3 regions of the Pantoea sp. AS142 genome follow, and region 1 is predicted to be linked to each of the others. Evidence: predicted binding sites of a transcription regulator. Region 1 holds the regulator's gene; each other region holds the start of a gene.
The links. The regulator PurR, encoded in region 1, represses purine synthesis genes. The targets are predictions, from matches to a motif close to CANGCAAACGTTTGCNTG.

Region 1 (6,705 bases):
AGCGGCTGCAATCGCGCCATTATGGTGGCGCACAATGCCACCTTCGACCTGAATTTTATGTCAGCGGCGGCTGAACGTGCCAGCCTCAAGCGCAATCCATTTCACCCGTTTGCCACCTTCGACACCGCGGCCCTGAGCGGGCTAGTGCTGGGTCAGACGGTTCTGGCGAAAGCCTGTATCGCGGCGGGAATGGCGTTTGACACTACACAGGCGCATTCGGCGCTTTACGACACTCAGCAGACGGCGACACTGTTCTGCGAACTGGTGAACCGCTGGAAACGGTTAGGCGGCTGGCCACTGCCCTTCGCGGAAGACGACGCGCAAATCAGTACATCCGCATAAGCGATGCTGCAATGAAAAAAGGCCGACTTAATGTCGGCCTTTTTTTATTCTGCTTCTTTAAATTTTTCTGCGGTCTCTTTAATCAGCGACTGCAGTTCACCGCGCTGTAACATCTCAACGATGATATCGCATCCACCGACCAGCTCACCATCGATCCACAGCTGCGGGAAAGTTGGCCAGTTGGCATATTTCGGCAGCTCTGCACGAATGTCCGGGTTCTGCAGAATATCCACGTAAGCAAAACGCTCACCGCAGGCTGACAGCGCCTGCACCGCCTGTGCAGAGAAACCGCAGCTTGGCAGTTTCGGAGAACCTTTCATGTACAGCAGGATCGGGTTTTCTGCGATCTGGCGCTGAATTTTTTCTACAGTACTCATAATTGCCTTCCTTAATTCGTTACTTCGTGTTTGTTTATTGTAGCGACTTCGCAGCATGACTGAAAACGACATTTTGATCGCTGCCCGATTAAATCGCCATCATTGTTAAGTCCTGCGTCGGATGCCTGAATGCCTGATTATTAACGTCTGGTAACAGATTAATAATTCGTAATAATTTCGCTGATATAAGACGCTGAAAATGCTCATTTTCAGCGCAATTACGTGGGTTGCAAAGATTAATATTAAAAGGCATTACAGTTTTTAAAAGAACTGGACTAGAATGGCCGGGGCGCTGATCCTGGATCAGATTAATCTCAACTTTGTCGCGGTGCGTAGTGGCCCTGACAACTTAACGACTTCAATGGACTATGCGTTTAATCATTACGCTTTTCATGCTGGCCTTTGCGCAACTGTTTTTTAACATCGCCGCTGCGTCGCCGCACGCACCGGTGAACGTTAGTACGCATAAGGCAGAGAAAAAGAGCGCGCGCGACGATGAGCGCCGCAAGCGTCGCCCGTTGAAAACGGTGACGAAAAAAACTCGCCTCAGCTCGGTTCAAAAACTAAAAACTAAAAAACAGAAAAAAGTCGAACTCATCGCTAAACAGACACCTGCTAAAAAGACCTCGCTTAAAACAGCCCGTATCAACAAGAACAAAGACAAGAAACGCTATGGTCATCAGCGCCCGCTGAAAACGGTTGAGGTAACCCCCAGCGAGACCGGCACGATTAAAATGAGCAAATCTCATCGCCAGCGCTACCAGAAAGCGCGCGAAACAGCGATGACCAAGCTGATGGGTCAGTTAGGTAAGCCGTATCAGTGGGGCGGCACCTCACCGCATACCGGTTTCGATTGCAGCGGTCTGGTCTGGTACGCGTATAAAGACCTGGTGAAGTTTAAAATCCCACGAACCGCTAACGAGATGTATCACCTGCGTGATGCTGCGCCAATCAAGCGTGAGTCGCTGGAGAAAGGCGATCTGGTCTTCTTCCGCATCAATGGACGCGGTACTGCTGACCACGTCGGCGTTTACCTGGGCAACGGCAAATTTATCCAGTCACCACGTACCGGCAAAGATATTCAGATCAGCGCATTAGGGGAAGATTACTGGCAACGTCACTATATTGGTGCCCGTCGCGTGATGACGCCGAAAACCATACGCTGAGTAGCAGAACAAGCAGAAGAGAGCCGGGATAATCCCGGCTTTTTTATTAGTGCAGAATGGCAGTAAAACTAAAGGCCACAATCATCAGCAGACAGCCCACGGTGGTCATTAAAGCCAGTTTAAGATCGGTACTCATTGCTTGCTCCTTCATCACACAATTAGTGTGGATATCGCATTTTCCCACAGGGCCCAGTAAAAATCTCGTTTTATCCGTCCAGCCTTGTTAGAATCCCGCCTTTGTTGCGCAACGCGCGCAACCCTGATTCCGTTTGCGCACGCTGTCAGGCGGTTTTTCTCCGCCAGGAGCCTGTTTTCTGTCCGGTAAAGCGGCATTTTTGCGGAAAAAACCCTGAACAGACGCAAACGTTTAACACAAAGCTTATCATAGGGTTAGATAGGCACTGGAGTCCGATTTTCATGGCAACAATTAAAGATGTGGCGAAACGCGCAGGAGTCTCAACGACGACCGTTTCGCACGTCATCAATAAAACCCGCTTTGTGGCTGAAGAGACGCGCAACGCGGTCTGGCAGGCGATTAAGGAACTGCACTACTCACCGAGCGCCGTGGCGCGCAGCCTGAAAGTGAACCATACCAAGACGCTGGGCCTGCTTGCCACCTCCAGCGAAGCGCCCTATTTCGCTGAAATTATTGAAGCGGTTGAAAATCACTGTTTTGATAAAGGCTATACATTGATTCTGGGTAATGCGCATAACGATCTGCAAAAACAGCGCGCCTATCTCAGCATGATGGCGCAGAAACGCGTAGATGGTTTGCTGGTGATGTGCTCTGAATATCCGGACGACCTGCTGCAAATGCTGGAAGAGAACCGCAATATTCCGATGGTAGTGATGGACTGGGGCGAGTCGCGCGCCGACTTCACAGACACAGTACTGGATAATGCCTTTCAGGGCGGTTATCTGGCGGGACGCTATCTGATTGAACGTGGACATCGTGAGATTGGTGCCATTCCCGGTCAGATGGAGCGTAACACCGGTGGCGGCCGCCATGCCGGGTTCCTGAAGGCGCTGGAAGAGGCGGGTATTCAGCCGCGCACCGAATGGATTGTGCAGGGTGACTTTGAGCCGGAGTCGGGCTATCAGGCGATGCAGCAGATCCTGTCGCAGAAGCAACGCCCGACGGCAGTGTTCTGTGGGGGTGACATCATGGCGATGGGCGCGATTTGCGCCGCCGATGAGATGGGTTTGCGCGTACCACAGGACATTTCGGTGATCGGCTATGACAATGTGCGCAACGCCCGCTATTTCGCCCCCGCCCTGACCACAGTGCATCAGCCTAAAGCCCAGTTGGGTGAGAAAGCGCTGGATATGCTGCTGGACCGTATCACCAGTAAGCGTGAAGTTTCACAAACGATTGAAGTCCATCCCACGCTGATTGAGCGCCGTTCAGTAGCCGATGGCCCGTTCCGCGACTATCGCCGGTAATCTTCCCTTAACCACTCCTGATTAAGCGTTTGCGCATCACCCAGATAGCTGAGCAACCAGCCTGTCGCCGGTGATGCGCGATCCTCTGCCCAGCTGACGCAACATGGGCTGTCCGGAAACGCCACCGGCAGCGTCAGTTCAACCAGTTCGCCGCTGTCGAGCAGTGGCCTGGCCAGATGACCAGGCACCATCGCCACGCACAATCCCGCCTGCACGCACTCAAGGCCGGTTTGCCACTCCGGCACCACCAGCCTGCGCTGGTTATCCAGCGTCCATGTCATACGACGCGGCAGTGCGCGTGACGTATCCTCCAGCACCAGTGATGGCCAACTGCGCAGCGTGTCGTCATCTATCTGGCTCGCTTGCGTCAGGGGATGGTGAGGCGCGACAACGCAACGCCAGTTGAGTTTGCCCATATCCCGAAAGGCAAACCGTCCGCCAACCGGAATCGCCTGAGTCGCACCAATCGCCACATCCACCCGGCCATCGGCCAGCGCATCCCATACACCGTTAAAAACTTCATAGCTGATGATCAACTCCATATCGGGGAAGTGGCGATAGAAATCTTTGACCATTTGCCGGGTGCGCTGAGGCTTAGCAATACGGTCAACGGCAATGCTTAGCTGGCCGCGCCATCCGTTGGCCAGTTGCTGACACTGTCGCCGTGTGGCAAGCATTTTTTTGATGATGCTGCGCCCTTCCCGGACAAAATGTTCGCCTGCCGGGGTCAGAACCACTTCACGATGCTGACGTTCGAATAGCGGTACCGCTAGCCAGTTTTCCAGCTGACGCACCGTATAGCTGATGGCAGAAGGTACCCGGTGTAACTCCTGCGCGGCGGCGCTGAAGCTGCCCCCGCGGGCGACGGCGTCAACCACTTCTAATGCATATTCTGACCACATAATTTGCCTTCAAAAATTTTAACAGCAATCGGCAAATATTACCGTTTCACAGCGTCAGACGCACCTTTTACACTCTGACGCGTTTATCCTGCCAAAATGAGAGTCAAATGTCGTCGAATAAAGGATTCATGCCCTATCTTGCCCTGCTGAGCATGCTGGGCTTTTTAGCCACTGATATGTACCTGCCCGCCTTTGGCGCAATGCAGCAAACTTTTAACACCTCGCCCGGCCTGATCAGCGCCAGCATGAGTCTATTCCTGGCAGGCTTCGCCTGTGGTCAGCTCTTCTGGGGCCCCCTTTCCGATCGCATCGGCCGTAAACCGGTGCTGCTGGCCGGACTGGCCATGTTTGGTGTTGGCTGCGCAGGCATGCTGTGGGTAAATGATATCTATCTGATGCTGGCGCTGCGCTTTGTTCAGGCAATTGGTGTCTGTGCTGCGGCCGTGAGTTGGCAAGCGCTGGTGGTGGATCGCTACCCTGCCGCGCGCGCCAACAAAGTATTTGCCACCATTATGCCACTGGTTGCACTCTCTCCGGCGCTGGCCCCATTGCTGGGTGCCTGGCTGATCGGTCACTTCCACTGGCGTTCGATTTTCCTGGTGCTAACCCTGATTGCGGTGGCGTTGATTCTGACTACTCTGCGCCTGCCCACCGTGCGTAAGCCCGCGGGCGAAAAAGGTACGCAGCCCGGCTTTTTCACCCTGCTAAAATCACGGGTCTACAGCGGAAATGTGCTGATCTATTCCGCCTGTTCAGCCAGCTTTTTTGCCTGGCTGACCGGCTCGCCCTTTATTCTGGCGGATCTGGGTCTCTCGCCTGCCGATATCGGCCTGAGTTATGTGCCGCAAACACTCGCCTTTTTAATTGGCGGATTCAGCTGTCGCGCCCTCCTCAACCGCTTTAGCGGCGCACAGTTGCTGCCCTGGTTGCTGGGAGTCTATAGTCTGAGCATTCTTGCGCTGTTTGCTGTTGCGCTGTCAGGCAATAGCACGCTAATGAGCCTGATGGCACCCTTCTGCGGTATGGCGCTGGCTAACGGTGCGGTCTATCCGATTGTGGTGTCCGGTGCGCTGATGCCTTTCCCGCACGCCACCGGTAAAGCGGCAGCGTTGCAGAACACGCTGCAGTTAGGACTCTGCTTTGCCGCCAGCCTGGCGGTGTCGGCCGGATTAACCCAGGCGCTGTTTACCACCACACTGATGATGACGGTAACTATTCTGCTCGCGCTGATCGGTTACTTTATGCAGCGTGCAGCAAGCGCACAAACTGTTGTTGCCTCTGCGCAACCTGCCTGCCAGGATAATCACTGACGCACTGACTTTTTAGTTAGCTTCCTAACAATAAGTTATTGAATATTGACCTGCGTGAGAATATACTCATTCGGGTCAACAAACCTGTAATAAATCAACAATATAATAACGTAATAATCTGATTGGCACCCTGTTGCCGGGACGGTATTCGCGCGCGTTATTCACACCCTAACCGACCTGCTACAGGCGATTCCAGTCCTCTGTATCACACAGATAACCGGTGTACGGAGTCATCCGTGCCGTTCCTCAACGCCTGACGAAGTTGGCTATTATTTGTTCAGGCTCAGATTGGACAGGTGGTGGAAAAGCTATGAGTTCATCTTATGCAGAAGCAGTGAGTCCTGAAGAGAACCATTGGTATCGCATCGTTCACGAACTGCTGGAAAAAGCGGATATCGAAATTAATGGTTCACGTCCCTGGGATATTCATATTACTCATCCGGGTTTTTTTAAACGTGTTCTGCAGGAGGGATCGCTTGGGCTCGGTGAGAGCTATATGGATGGATGGTGGGAGTGTGATCGGCTGGATATTTTCTTCCACCAGGTACTTAAACATAAACTTGATGAGCAGCTTCCTCATCACTTTAAAGATACGCTGCGCATTGCCGCTGCACGCTTAACTAATCTGCAATCAAAAAAGCGGGCCTGGATTGTCGGTAAAGAGCATTACGATCTTGGCAACGATCTCTTTTCACTGATGCTCGACCCCTTTATGCAATATTCCTGTGGCTACTGGAAAGAAGCCACCACACTGGCGGCGGCGCAGGAAGCAAAGCTGGATATGATCTGTCGTAAATTAGCGCTGGAACCCGGGATGTCGCTGCTGGATATCGGCTGTGGCTGGGGCGGCCTCGCGGAATTTGCCGCAGGTCATTATGGCGTTAAAGTGCATGGCGTAACGATTTCCGCCGAACAACAGAAACTGGCGCAGCAGCGCTGTCGCGGATTAGATGTCACGATTCTATTGCAGGATTATCGCGATCTGAATAAGCAGTTTGATCGCATTGTTTCGGTGGGTATGTTTGAGCATGTCGGACCGAAAAATTACGCGACCTATTTTGATGTGGTCGATCGTAATTTAAAGCCTGACGGTATTTTCCTGCTTCATACTATCGGCGCGATTAAAACCGATATGAGTGTCGATCCCTGGATCGACAAATATATT
Region 2 (6,705 bases), 280 kb from region 1:
TGGGAAAAAGCACCTTCAGCAAAAATACGGCGTAAAAGATTGGGCAACTTCAGCGCTACATAAAATGCATCGGTCGCCATTCCGGCGCCAAATATCCGCGCGACAATGGCATCACGGGCAAAGCCCAGTACGCGGGAAAACAGGGTCATAGAACTGACCGCTGCCAGCGATTTCAACAAATTCATAATTGACGGCGCATCCTGAAAAGAATCGGCAAAAAAGGAGAATTAGCGCGGGCACCTGAGAATGCCCGGCGACAGTCTACTGCCCTGGAGGGAAATCACCAGCCCGGAGTGTTACAAGGCGTTATTCCCGGGTGGCATCACGCCACAGTTTTTCCACCACACGCTGCGCCATCAGCGCCTGCTCACCACTGGTTTCAGGCTTCGTCTGATTTTGTACGCAGTCGATAAAATGGTGCGCCGCACCGCTAAAACCGCGCTGGGTCAGATGGCTCTGCCAGGCGGGTGGTGGCGTAATCAGCAGGCTGTCACTGTGTTCTTCCTGCCAGTCACGCATCTCACTGATGTCGATGCATTTACCGTCACACACCACGCTGACCCGCTCGCGCTGGCTGCCTGCGCGCCGGTGCATACTGGTGGTAACTGACAAGCCATCAACAGCGAAATGGTGTTCGGCATAGAGCATCTGCCCCTGTTCGTTGGTGTCGATGCGTCCCTGAAACTGGCGAAAGGGCTTCCCGCCCAGCCAGAGTGCGGTGTCCACCACATGAAGGTAGTCATCGAGCAACGTAAAGCGAAGATCCTGAGGTCCGACGCTGTCGCTGCGGTGCTTTTCTATGCGCAGGGAGGCGGCGTCAGCCATCTCTGCCCGCAGCTGCTGATAGCGCGGGGCAAACCGCCGGTTAAACGCCACCATCAGTTTACGCTGGCGTTTTTCCGCCAGCGCCACCAGTGCTTCAGCCTGCTCCAGGGTTTCGGCCAGCGGCTTATCGACACAGACATCCTTTCCTGCCAGCAGCAGCGCCCTGACCACTTCATAGTGCGTGGAAGTGCTGCTGTGGACAAATACCGCGTCGCAGGCAGCGGCTAATTCATTCAGTGAACCAAAGCATTGCATGCGATAACTGTCACAGACTGGCCGGGCTTTGGTCTGGTTCGGGGAAAATGCGCCTACCAGCGCCCAGTCAGTTGCCGCCGACAGCACCGGCAGCCAGGCTTTCTGCGCAATACCGCCTAATCCCACCACGCCAATACGTAATACCATTTCAACTCTCCGGTTGCAGCCGTTGGGTGAGTCGGGCCTGAAGCTCTGCGACCTGCTGTTCCAGGGTCGCAACGCGATCCGCCAGACAGCGCTGCTCTTCCAGAGCCTCGGCGGCCTGCGGCGGGTCATTTTTGTCGCCCAGCAGATGCATAAAGCGACTTTCGCGCTTGCCAGGCTCACGCGCCAGGCTGATCACCCGGGCACTGTCGTCACGCTGTATCAATCCTTTCAGCGTCTGCTCGACTTCACTCACATCACTGAACTCGTGAAGACGACCGCTGCGGGTACGCAGTTCGCCTGGCGTCTGTGGCCCGCGTAACAGCAGCAGAGTCAGCACAGCGACTTCGGCGCGGTTGAGCTTCAGCGTGCCAAACGCGGAGTTACAGAAACGTTGCTCATATTTCACCACCCGCTGCCCGGCAGCGCTGCTGGCGGTGACCAGGTGCTGCTTTTCCAGCTGGTCGAGCTCATCTTGTACAGCGCTTTCACTTAGCTCCATCACCGGCTCACGGTTCGATTTCTGGTTGCAGGCAACCACTACGCCATTCAGTGACAGTGGATACTGTTCCGGGGTGGTGACCTGCTTCTCCAGCAGGCAGCCCAGTACGCGCAACGCCTGCGCCGATAAAACCATTTTCATGCTCGCGTCCTCATTAATATCCCCGCCGGTCAGCCGTCCATTCCCGCACGGTTAAGGCTGTCAGCACATGATCCTGCCAGCGTCCGTCGATCAGCAGATAATCTTTAGCGTAACCCTCTTTCTCAAAACCGAGACGTGCCAGCAGATCGCCGCTTCGCTGGTTATGTGGCATGTAATTCGCCATGATGCGATGAATATGCTGCTGACGTTGCATATAGCGGATAGCTGCCTGCAACGCTTCGAACATCAGCCCCTGTCCCTGCCACTTTTCACCCAGTGAATAGCCGAGATAACAGGCGTGAAAGGATCCGCGCAGCACATTGCTGAAGTTCGCCACACCCCGCACTTCGGTTTCATCGCTGTCCATTAAAATAAAATAGAAGGCCGAACCCTGCTTGTGCAGGTCGGAAATAAGGCCGAGCCGCGCCTGCCAGCCGGAGGGGTAGCAGTGGCTGTCATCGCGCACCGGCTCCCACGGTTTTAAAAACAGGCGGTTTTCCGCGTAGTAATCTGCCATTCGCCAGGCATCACGTTCGTGAACCAGACGGACCACCAGCCGATCGGTGGTTAATCGCACCCTGGGCGCGGCAGAGCGATAGCCAAACATCCTGACTCCTGAAATCAATGGCTGATAGAGATGAGCCGTCATTACCCGGCTTTCACTATAACCGCCGCCTGGCCTGCGGTAAAACGTTACAACTGATTAGCGATAAAGAGGTTGATTTTGCTCTGTTATCACAGCAAACAACACTAGCGGCAGGCGACTTCAGCAGTGGACTTTGCAGCACGCCTGACTGACAAGCCAGGTTTGCCCTGTGGGGTAATCTCTTCCATACTTTTTGCAAGCCTGAAAACAGGATGAATTGATTCACTCTGTTAAACACTCAATCTGTAAAGCCCGGGAGATCAGGATGAAGCTCTATATCTATGACCACTGCCCTTTTTGTGTTAAAGCACGAATGATTTTTGGCCTGAAAAATAAACCGGTTGAGCTGGTGGTGATGCTCAACGACGATGAAGCGATGCCGAAACGCCTGGTCGGACAAAAAATGTCACCTATTTTGCAGAAGCAGGATGGCAGCGCAATGCCTGAGAGCATGGAGATTGTGCACTTTATCGATCATCAGGATGGTGAGCCGCTGATCACCGGCGCGCGGAATCCGGCGATTGGCGATTGGCTGCGTCACATGAACAGCTATGTCAATAAACTGCTGTTGCCGCGCATTGCAGAGGCGGCATTTGCCGAATTCGCTACGCCAGAGGCGCGTGACTATTTCCGTACCAAAAAGCAGCCGAGCATCGGTGATTTCGAGATGCTGAAAAGTCACTCAGCCGGACTGATTAAAAATGTGAGCAGCGATCTGCGTAAGCTGAACAAATTAATCGAACAGCCCAATGCGGTGAACGGCAAACTGTCGGAAGATGATTTTAACCTCTTCCCATTGCTGCGCTCTCTGACGCTGGTGGCCGGTATCGACTGGCCGGGGCGGGTCGCTGACTACCGCGATAACATGGCCAAACAGACCCAGATTAATCTGCTGTCATCAATTGCCCACTAACCCTGCCCCGATGAGAAACGCTGCGGCGTTTCTCATCCCTTTCCTGATGACACCCGCTGCGCATTCAGGCAGGCTATACCCTGTTTTTGGCTCTGATATTCAGGATAAAGATCGATGAAAAAGGCTTTTTTCGGGCTGTCTGCCCTGTTGATTGCGCTGCTGGTAAGCGGCTGTAATCAACTGACGCAATACACTATCAGCGAACAGGAAGTGAACCAGGCACTGCAGAAGCATAACAATTATGAGAAAGATATTGGCGTTTCCGGGTTGGTGAATGCGCACATTGTGCTGAATAGCCTGACCAGCCAGATCGGCCGTGAAGAGCCGGGTAAAGTGACGCTTTCCGGTAATGCGAAAATCAACGTGACTTCGTTGTTTGGCCCGCAGCAGGCCGATATGCAATTGAAGATGCGTGCTCAGCCGGTCTATGACCAGCAGCAGGGCGCGATCTATCTGCGCGATCTGGAGATTGTGGATGCACAGGTTGCCCCAGAAAAAATGGCCTCAGTCATGAAGACGCTGACGCCTTACCTCAATCAATCGCTGAAAAGCTATTTTGATCAAAAGCCAGCTTACGTGCTCAGCGCTGACCGTAGCAAAGGTGAGTCGCTGGCGAAGAAACTGGCTAAAGGGCTGGAAGTGAAACCGGGTGAGCTGGTGATCCCCTTCACGCAGTAACCCCAATCCGCGCTCTCCGGCGCGGATTTTCAATGCCGGCATAAAAACCAGGTGCAAACGGTTGCCTGAATCCTTATGCTTAGACCCCGGCCAAAACACGCATTTTGTTTCCCTTCTGCCGGAGCTTCACCGATGACAGCACAACCTCAGCAACTTACTTTGCGTCGCCCTGACGACTGGCATATTCATCTGCGCGACGATGAAATGCTCAAAACGGTCCTGCCCTATACCAGTGCGGTGAATGGTCGTGCCATCGTGATGCCAAATCTGGTACCGCCGGTAACCAGTGTCGCGGCAGGTGAAGCGTACCGCGATCGCATCCTTGCGGCGCTGCCCGTCGATCACGCCTTTACGCCGCTAATGACCTGCTATCTGACCGACTCGCTTGATCCTGATGAGCTTGCGCGCGGTTTCACCTCCGGTCTGTTCACCGCGGCTAAGCTCTATCCGGCACACGCCACAACTAATTCCAGCCATGGCGTGACCAATATCGCCTCTATTGCCCGCGTGCTGGAGCGGATGCAGAATCTTGGTATGCCGCTGCTGATTCACGGTGAAGTTACTGATGCGCAAATCGACATCTTTGACCGTGAAGCCCGGTTTATCGAAACGGTCATGGTGCCGCTTCGCAGCCAGTTCCCGGCACTGAAAGTGGTGATGGAGCACATTACGACTCAGGATGCCGCTGAGTATGTTGCCGCTGCTGATGAGACGCTGGGCGCAACGATTACCCCGCAGCATTTGATGTTTAACCGCAACCACATGCTGGTGGGCGGTATTCGTCCGCACCTCTATTGCCTGCCGATTCTTAAACGCAACGTGCATCAGGAGGCGTTGCGTAACGTGGTGGCGAGCGGTCATCCGCGCTTCTTCCTCGGTACCGACACAGCGCCGCATCTGCGCCATCTTAAAGAGGCCAGTTGCGGTTGCGCGGGGGTATTTAATGCGCCAACGTCGTTGCCCGCTTACGCCACCGTTTTTGAAGAACTGAATGCACTGGAGCATTTTGAAGCGTTCTGTTCTGAGAATGGCCCGCGTTTTTATGGCCTGCCGCTGAATGAAGGAACGATTACTCTGGTACGTGAACCCTGGCAGGTGCCAGAATCAGTTGCGCTCGGCAGCCACTCACTGGTGCCGTTCCTGGCGGGTGAAACGCTGAACTGGCGCATCGCATAAATTTACTTGCCTCCGGCCCATGGATACTGTAAATATATACAGCATCTTAAACGGAGGCTGTTATGCGCGTTGAAATTACCGTATCAAATACCCGACCTCTTCCTGCTGGCGCGATAGAAGCGTTAAGCGATGAATTGTCGCGCCGCATTGATGAACAGTTCCCTGACTCGACCAATCACGTCAAGGTACGTTATGCCAGTGCCAACAATCTCAGCGTGCTGGGCGGTGGAAAAGAGACGCGCGACCAAATCAGCGAAATCCTGCAGCAGACGTGGGAAAGCGCTGACGACTGGTTCATTATTGATTAACCGCCACTGTGCTTTTTTCCGGGTGTCGCCACCCGGTTTTTTTATCTTTTCTCCCCTCTCGCCCTTCCCCTATCCTGCATCTGGACTCTTAATGATCAATGCCCTATTCTTGCGATCGTCACGCATAACAGGAGGTGCGACAACATGACTACTGATAAACCGGAAGAGGCGATGACCTTTGGTGAGTTGTTAGCACTGATTGGTGATCAGCAGCGTCGATTGACGGTGCTGGAAAATGCCTTTTCCAGTCTGATTTTCTGTCTTGACGATCGTGCCAGTCAGCTACTGGTCCACAATCTGTCGCTTGAAGCTCAAAATCAAAACCATGATGAGCAGCTTCAGCAGCATTTTGCCCGTCTGGCAGAAACACTGCAAAAACGCGGCGGCGGCATCGTACCGGAAACCCCGGCACTCTGAGCTCACGCATACCGTGTTACACGATTTTTGACCGTCCATTGAATAGTGATAAAAATGCCTGGCTGCCAGGCATTTTATTTTTTAACTTTCGCCTGTTAAACCCGAATATTCTGTGAGAAGCTGACTCACGGCATTTTTTAAACAGTGATACCCTGGTTTACTGTTATAATTGTTTCGCTATTGGAATAAAAAGCCGCATTGAACCTCATCATGCACTTCGTTTAACGAGTAATAAGGAGGTTATAATGGACAGAAGAAAAGATGTTATCCAGACTCACCCGCTGGTGGGCTGGGATATCAGTACCGTTGATAGCTATGACGCCATGATGATCCGCCTGCACTCGCTGTCGTCGCAGGATCAAAAAGAAGAAGAAGCGGACGTTGGCCCGACTTACTGGCTGACAACGGATGTGGCAAGGCAATTTATCTCGATTCTTGAAGCAGGCATCGCCAAGATAGAATCAGCTGAACAGATAGAACGACTCCTTAACAAGCATTAATTCCTGCCGCATCAAAGAGGCGCCCTCAGGGGTGCCTTTTTCGTTTCTGTTTCTGGTATGCTTTTGATTATCTGACTCTTAGAGCGTAGTTACCATGATTTATGATCTTATCGTCGTTGGCAGCGGCTCAGTGGGCGCGGCGGCAGGCTACTATGCCACCCAGGCGGGTTTATCGGTATTAATGATCGACAGCGCCCATC
Region 3 (6,705 bases), on a different contig from region 1:
TGCGTGAAAAACTGCCGCCGGGCTTCCAGCGCAGTGAGTTCCTGATAGAAAAGGGCGCGATTGATATGATCATCCGCCGTCCGGAAATGCGCTACAAACTGGCAAGCCTGCTGGCAAAAATGATGAACCTGCCGGCACCGCTGCATGATGGTGAACAGTCCGCTTTCGCGACGACTGAATCGGAAAGCAACGAGGCCTGACAGGAGATAGAGAGGTGCGTCCACAGCACCTCTTACCAATGCACCGTATACCGCAGCACCAGTCTGCCAGGTATAAATAAGCAAAACGGGACATATGGACAATCTTCACCTTCCTCAAGCCACGTCGCCTTTGGCCACGTGGCTTTATTATCTTGAACACCTGCATACTCAGGCCATCGAACTGGGTCTGGACCGTATTCGCCAGGTTGCACAACGTCTCGACCTGCTGAAACCCGCCTCCTTTGTCTTTACCGTGGCCGGTACTAATGGAAAAGGTACCACCTGTCGCACCCTGGAAACGCTGCTGATCGCCGCGGGCTACCGCGTTGGCGTCTATAGCTCGCCGCATCTGGTGCGCTACACCGAGCGCGTTCGGGTTCAGGGAAAGGAGCTAAGTGAAGCGCAGCACTGCGCCAGCTTTGCGGAAATTGAAGCCGGACGTGCAGATATTTCGCTGACCTACTTCGAATTTGGCACGCTCTCCGCGCTCAATCTGTTCCACCAGGCGCAGCTGGATGTGGTGATCCTTGAAGTCGGCCTCGGCGGTCGACTGGATGCCACAAACATTGTGGATGCCGATGTCGCCGTGGTCACCAGCATCGCGCTGGATCACACTGACTGGCTTGGGCCGGATCGCGAAAGCATCGGGCGTGAGAAAGCCGGTGTGTTCCGGGCGGGAAAACCTGCGGTAGTGGGTGAACCTGATATGCCGCAGAGTATTGCCGTGGTCGCACAGGAAAAAGGCGCTCAGCTGTTACAGTGCAACCGTGACTGGTCATGGCATACGCAGGCAGAAAGCTGGTCGCTGCGTGATGCGACGGGTGAGCTAAACGATCTGCCGCTGCCACAGGTGCCGCTGCCTAACGCGGCGACCGCGCTGGTGGCGCTACGGGTCTCAGGGCTTGAGGTCAGTGAGGCGCAGATTCGTGCCAGCCTGCCGCTGGCGATGCTGCCTGGGCGTTTCCAGACCCTCTGCGAATCACCACGTGTGATTCTGGATGTCGCCCATAATCCGCATGCGGCAACCTATCTGGCATCACGGTTGTCGGCATTGCCGAAACGCGGCAAAGTGCATGCCGTCGTGGGCATGCTGCATGATAAAGATATCGCCGGTACGCTGGCGGCGCTGGCACCGGTGGTCGATGTCTGGTACTGCGCACCGCTTGACGGACCGCGCGGCGCCAGTGCTGAGCAACTGCTGAGCGGCCTGTCACAGGGTGAAGCCTTTAGCTCGGTTGAGCTCGCCTGGCAGCAGGCCCGCCAGCAGGCAGCGCCGCAGGACATTGTGCTGGTCTGTGGTTCATTCCACACCGTTGCGCAGGTCATGGAATCGATTGAAACGGAGAAAGGACGTGGCAAGTAAGTTTCAGAACCGTTTAGTCGGCACCGTTATTCTGGTCGCCGTTGGCGTGATTGTACTGCCAGGGCTGCTGGATGGTCAGAAAAAGCATTACAAAGAGGAGTTCGCCGCCATTCCACTGGTGCCGAAACCTGATGATCAGCAGGATAGCGAAATGGTGCCACCGGTAACCCAGTCGCTGCCGGCACAGCCGCCGGAAGGCGCGGGCAATGCGGTCAACAGCAGCAATGGTAATGGCAAAACCAACGCCACGGCGGAGCAGGGACGGACTCAACCGGAAGATGAGAGCGATCCCGTGGTGGTCTCGCCGCCGCCGGTTCATCCGTCTGTGCCCGCACAGACGGTGACGAAACCGAAAGCGGAAGAGCCGCGTAAACCAAAAGTCGCAGAGCAGCCTAAGCAGAAACCGGTCGAACAGCAGAAGCCAAAAACCGTGGAGCAGCCCAAACCAAAGCCGGTTGAACAGCCTAAGCAGGAAGAAGCGCCAAAAGCGGCAGAGACAACGGCACCGGCAGGACAGGCTTATGTCGTGCAGTTGGGTGCACTGAAAAACGCCAGCAAAGTGAATGAGATTGTCGCGCAGTTACGGCTGTCGGGCTATCGTGCTTTTACCGTGCCTTCAACGCCGGTACAGGGACAGATCACCCGCATTTACGTTGGGCCGGATGCCTCAAAAGCCAAAATGCAGAGCGCGGTGGGCGAACTGAAAAATATCTCAGGACTGGGCGGCGTTGTGAAGCCGTACAGCGCCCGCTAAATCAGGTGATTGGCGCTGCCGATAGCAGTAACAGGCAGTGTCTTTTGCCCGAAAAGCAGAGTGCATAAAGCCTGCTACAGCGTAAAAAAATGACGATTTTCAACGGCCTGCCCGGCTGAAAATCACCCGGGCGATAGCACTTTTTTTTATCGCCTTTTTTATGGATGCAGAAAAAGAAAACCGCTACGCAAACGTTTTCTTTTTCTGTTAGAATGCGCCCCGAACTGGATGCAGGGGTGCAATTGCACTGGCGCTGGAAGAGTTCATGATCTGGATTGATTACGTCATTATTGCGGTAGTTGGTTTTTCGGCTCTGGTCAGCCTGGTCCGTGGGTTTGTCCGGGAAGCCTTATCTCTTGTTACCTGGGGATGCGCGTTTTTTGTCGCCAGTCATTACTATGCCTACCTTGCAGTCTGGTTTACAGGTTTTGACGACGAACTGGTTCGTAACGGTATCGCCATCGGTGTGCTGTTTGTGGCTACGCTGATTGTGGGGGCCATTGTGAACTACGTTATCGGCACGCTGGTGGAAAAAACCGGCCTGTCGGGAACCGACCGGGTGTTGGGCGTCTGTTTCGGGGCGTTGCGTGGTGTGCTGATTGTGGCCGCTTTGCTGTTCTTCCTTGATACATTCACTGGCTTTTCTAAAAGTCCGGACTGGCAACAGTCTCAACTCATTCCCGAGTTCAGTTATATAATCAGGTGGTTTTTTGATTACCTGAAAAGCACGTCGAGTTTTTTACCCCGGTGATGTGACCGGGAGTGCGGCTTAATGAGGAAATGACAACATGTGCGGTATTGTCGGTATCACCGGTTTCATGCCGGTCAACCAGTCGATCTATGACGCGTTAACGGTGCTCCAGCACCGCGGGCAGGATGCCGCAGGCATTTGTACCATCGATGCGCTGAAATGTTTTCGCCTGCGAAAGGCAAACGGCCTGGTCAGCGACGTTTTCGAAGCACGCCACATGCAGCGTCTGCAGGGCAATATGGGGATTGGTCACGCGCGTTATCCAACGGCGGGAAGTTCCAGTGCCTCTGAAGCGCAGCCTTTCTATGTAAACTCGCCGTATGGCATCACCCTGGCGCACAACGGTAATCTCACCAACGCCCATGTGCTGCGTAAGCACCTGTTTGAAAAGGGCCGCCGCCACGTTAATACCACCTCAGATTCTGAAATCCTGCTGAATATCTTTGCGCAGGAACTAGATCGTTTTCAAAACGATCCGCTGGAAGCCGACAACATTTTTGCTGCGGTGGCTGCAGTGCATCAGCAGGTGCGTGGCGCCTATGCGGTGGTGGCGATGATCATCGGTCACGGCATGGTCGCTTTTCGAGATCCCAACGGTATCCGTCCGCTGGTACTGGGCAAGCGTGTTATTGCGGATGGTCGCACCGAATATATGGTCGCCTCCGAGAGCGTGGCGCTGGATACGCTGGGCTTTGAGTTCATCCGTGACGTTGCACCGGGTGAAGCGGTTTATGTCACAGAGCAGGGCCAGCTTTCAACCCGCCAGTGCGCTGAAAATCCGAAAAGCAATCCCTGTTTGTTCGAGTACGTCTATTTTGCTCGCCCCGACTCGTTCCTGGACAAAATTTCGGTCTACAGCGCCCGTGTCCGTATGGGCACCAAGTTGGGCGAGAAAATTGCCCGTGAGTGGGAAGATCTGGATATCGACGTTGTGATTCCGATTCCGGAAACCTCAACCGATATCGCGCTGGAAATTGCACGTATTCTCGACAAACCCTATCGCCAGGGCTTCGTGAAAAACCGTTACGTTGGCCGCACCTTTATCATGCCGGGCCAGCAGTTACGTCGCAGCGCGGTGCGCCGCAAGCTCAACGCTAACCGGGCCGAATTCCGTGATAAAAACGTGCTACTGGTGGATGACTCGATTGTGCGCGGTACCACCTCAGAGCAGATCATTGAGATGGCGCGTGAAGCGGGTGCAAAACGGGTTTATCTGGCATCAGCGGCACCGGAAATTCGTTTCCCGAACGTCTACGGTATCGATATGCCGAGCGCCACTGAACTGATTGCGCATGGCCGCGAAGTGGAAGAGATTCGCCAGCTGATTAAAGCCGATGCGCTGATTTTTCAGGACCTTAACGATCTTATTGAAGCGGTTCGTGAAGAGAATCCAGACATTGCACAATTTGAGTGCTCAGTGTTCAATGGCATTTACGTGACGAAAGATGTTGATCAGCAGTACCTGGAGTATCTTGAGTCGCTGCGCAATGATGACGCCAAAGCGCTCCAGCGGCAGAACGAAGTCGAAAACCTTGAGCTGCATAACGAAGGCTGATGCTCCCGACAGGCGGGCAGCATAAAGCAGGGCGGGAGCAATCCCGCCCTGTTTGTTTTCATAAACCCGCTGGCCCGCGTATGATGGCGCATTGGCTGATATAAGGTTGGAATATGAAACGACTCATCATTGGCATTTCTGGCGCAAGCGGGGTGATTTATGGCGTGCGCATGCTGCAGGTATTGCAGCAGGTGGAAGAGGTTGAAACACATCTGGTTATGAGCCAGGCGGCGCGTCAGACGCTGGGGCTGGAAAGCGATTATTCGCTGCGTGACGTACAGGCGCTGGCCGATGTGGTGCATGACGTGCGCGATATTGCAGCAAATATTTCGTCTGGATCGTTTAAAACGCTGGGCATGGCAATTTTACCCTGCTCGATGAAAACGCTCTCTGGTATCGTACACAGTTACAGTGATTCGTTGCTGACCCGTGCCGCTGACGTGGTGTTGAAAGAGCAACGTAAGCTGGTTTTATGCGTGCGCGAAACCCCGCTGCATGTCGGTCACCTGCGAATGATGACCACCGCCGCAGAGCTGGGTGCCATTATCATGCCGCCGGTGCCAGCGTTTTATCATCGTCCTGAAACCATCGATCAACTGATCGATCAGACGGTTAACCGGGTTACCGACCAGTTTGATATCGAATTACCCGAAGACCTCTTTACGCGCTGGCAGGGTGCATAAAATTCCACTGGCGCACTTATTTAGTGCATAAGCGCGCCTCGGATCACTCTTCGTGCATTTGACGCACCAAAAGTTAACAACCTCGCTTTTTCTGTTTTACTTCACTGCTATATTCTCCTCACAAACACAGCGTTTACGCGAGTCTGACATCATGCTAACGGCGTGGATAACTTGCAGAACTGGCATGAAACATGCAAATTACTTTGCGCAAACACATCACGAACCACATAACAAAAAGCATTTCACTTGAGGGTAATCTATGAAAAAGCGTGTTCTGGCTCTTTCCCTGATGCTGGGCTTATCCAGTGCTGCCAGCGTCGTCGCGGCGGTTCCGGGCTCAATCCGTATCGGCACAGATCCAACTTACCCACCGTTTGAGTCGAAAAACGCGCAAGGCAAGTTAGTGGGCTTCGATATCGACCTCGCTAACGAAATTTGTAAACGTATTCATGCCCAATGTACCTATGTTGAGAGCGACTTCGATGCGTTGATTCCCTCGCTGAAAGCGAAGAAAATTGATGCCATCATCTCCTCACTTTCTATCACAGCTAAACGTCAGGAAGAGATCGCCTTCTCGGAAAAACTTTACGCCGCTAATGCGCGTTTAGTTGCACCGAAGGGATCGAAAATTGAGCCGACCATCGAGTCGCTGAAAGGCAAAAATATCGGTCTGCTGCAGGGCACCACGCAGGAAACCTATGCTAATCAGAACTGGCGGCCAAAGGGGGTAAACGTTACGCCTTATGCTAATCAGGATCTGGTCTATCAGGATCTGAATGCGGGCCGTATTGATGCTGCGTTCCAGGATGAAGTGCAGGCCAGCGAAGGCTTTCTCAAGCAGCCGGTGGGTAAAAACTACGCCTTCGCCGGTCCGGCCGTGAAAGATGACAAGATCTTTGGCGTTGGTACCGGAATGGGACTGCGTAAAGATGACAGCGAACTGAAAGCGGCTATCGACAAAGCCGTTGCTGACATGCGTAAAGATGGTACCTACGACAAGATTGCGAAGAAATATTTCGATTTCAATGTGTACGGCGACTAACCATCCTGTCGCTTTACCCTCTGAGTACCCTGCCGTTTTGTCGGGCATGAGCCGTTTCTGCTAGGCGCTGAACCCCGACCTTTTACGTAAATGGCGGATGGCAGGGTTAAGGGAGAGGTAGAGCCAAACTGCCCGTCTCGCTTGCGGGCAGCGTTTCGTTTTCACCCCACGACAGGACCCTCTCGATGTTGTATGGCTATTCTGATGTAATTCTTCGGGGCACGCTGGTAACACTGGAGCTAGCACTGACCTCCGTGGTGCTGGCAGTGCTGCTGGGCCTGATTGGCGCAGGCGCGAAACTGTCGCGCAGCCGGCCGCTGGCGATGATTTTTGAAGGCTACACCACGTTGATTCGTG

Region 2: pyrC (dihydroorotase) is a predicted target of PurR. The motif match lies at 4,155-4,172, and genes of this name have one in related genera.
Region 3: cvpA (colicin V production protein) is a predicted target of PurR. The motif match lies at 2,502-2,519, and genes of this name have one in related genera.

Annotation. Positions count from the first base shown of each region.
Region 1 is NZ_JBBCMO010000001.1:966,237-972,941, reverse strand. It holds gene rnt (ribonuclease T) at 1-342, shown strand, start outside; gene WFO64_RS04880 (Grx4 family monothiol glutaredoxin) at 387-722, opposite strand; gene WFO64_RS04875 (C40 family peptidase) at 1,088-1,885, shown strand; gene cydH (cytochrome bd-I oxidase subunit CydH) at 1,932-2,021, opposite strand; gene purR (HTH-type transcriptional repressor PurR) at 2,303-3,328, shown strand; gene punR (DNA-binding transcriptional activator PunR) at 3,316-4,230, opposite strand; gene punC (purine nucleoside transporter PunC) at 4,338-5,540, shown strand; gene cfa (cyclopropane fatty acyl phospholipid synthase) at 5,851-6,705, shown strand, end outside.
Region 2 is NZ_JBBCMO010000001.1:688,607-695,311, reverse strand. It holds gene murJ (murein biosynthesis integral membrane protein MurJ) at 1-185, opposite strand, end outside; gene WFO64_RS03540 (Gfo/Idh/MocA family protein) at 307-1,227, opposite strand; gene WFO64_RS03535 (YceH family protein) at 1,229-1,867, opposite strand; gene rimJ (ribosomal protein S5-alanine N-acetyltransferase) at 1,881-2,474, opposite strand; gene WFO64_RS03525 (hypothetical protein) at 2,492-2,665, shown strand; gene grxB (glutaredoxin 2) at 2,779-3,426, shown strand; gene WFO64_RS03515 (lipoprotein) at 3,541-4,104, shown strand; gene pyrC (dihydroorotase) at 4,237-5,280, shown strand; gene dinI (DNA damage-inducible protein I) at 5,343-5,588, shown strand; gene WFO64_RS03500 (hypothetical protein) at 5,733-6,005, shown strand; gene bssS (biofilm formation regulator BssS) at 6,251-6,505, shown strand; gene solA (N-methyl-L-tryptophan oxidase) at 6,600-6,705, shown strand, end outside.
Region 3 is NZ_JBBCMO010000002.1:251,103-257,807, forward strand. It holds gene accD (acetyl-CoA carboxylase, carboxyltransferase subunit beta) at 1-200, shown strand, start outside; gene folC (bifunctional tetrahydrofolate synthase/dihydrofolate synthase) at 295-1,563, shown strand; gene dedD (cell division protein DedD) at 1,553-2,317, shown strand; gene cvpA (colicin V production protein) at 2,583-3,068, shown strand; gene purF (amidophosphoribosyltransferase) at 3,106-4,623, shown strand; gene WFO64_RS06300 (UbiX family flavin prenyltransferase) at 4,737-5,306, shown strand; gene argT (lysine/arginine/ornithine ABC transporter substrate-binding protein ArgT) at 5,566-6,348, shown strand; gene WFO64_RS06310 (histidine ABC transporter permease HisQ) at 6,534-6,705, shown strand, end outside.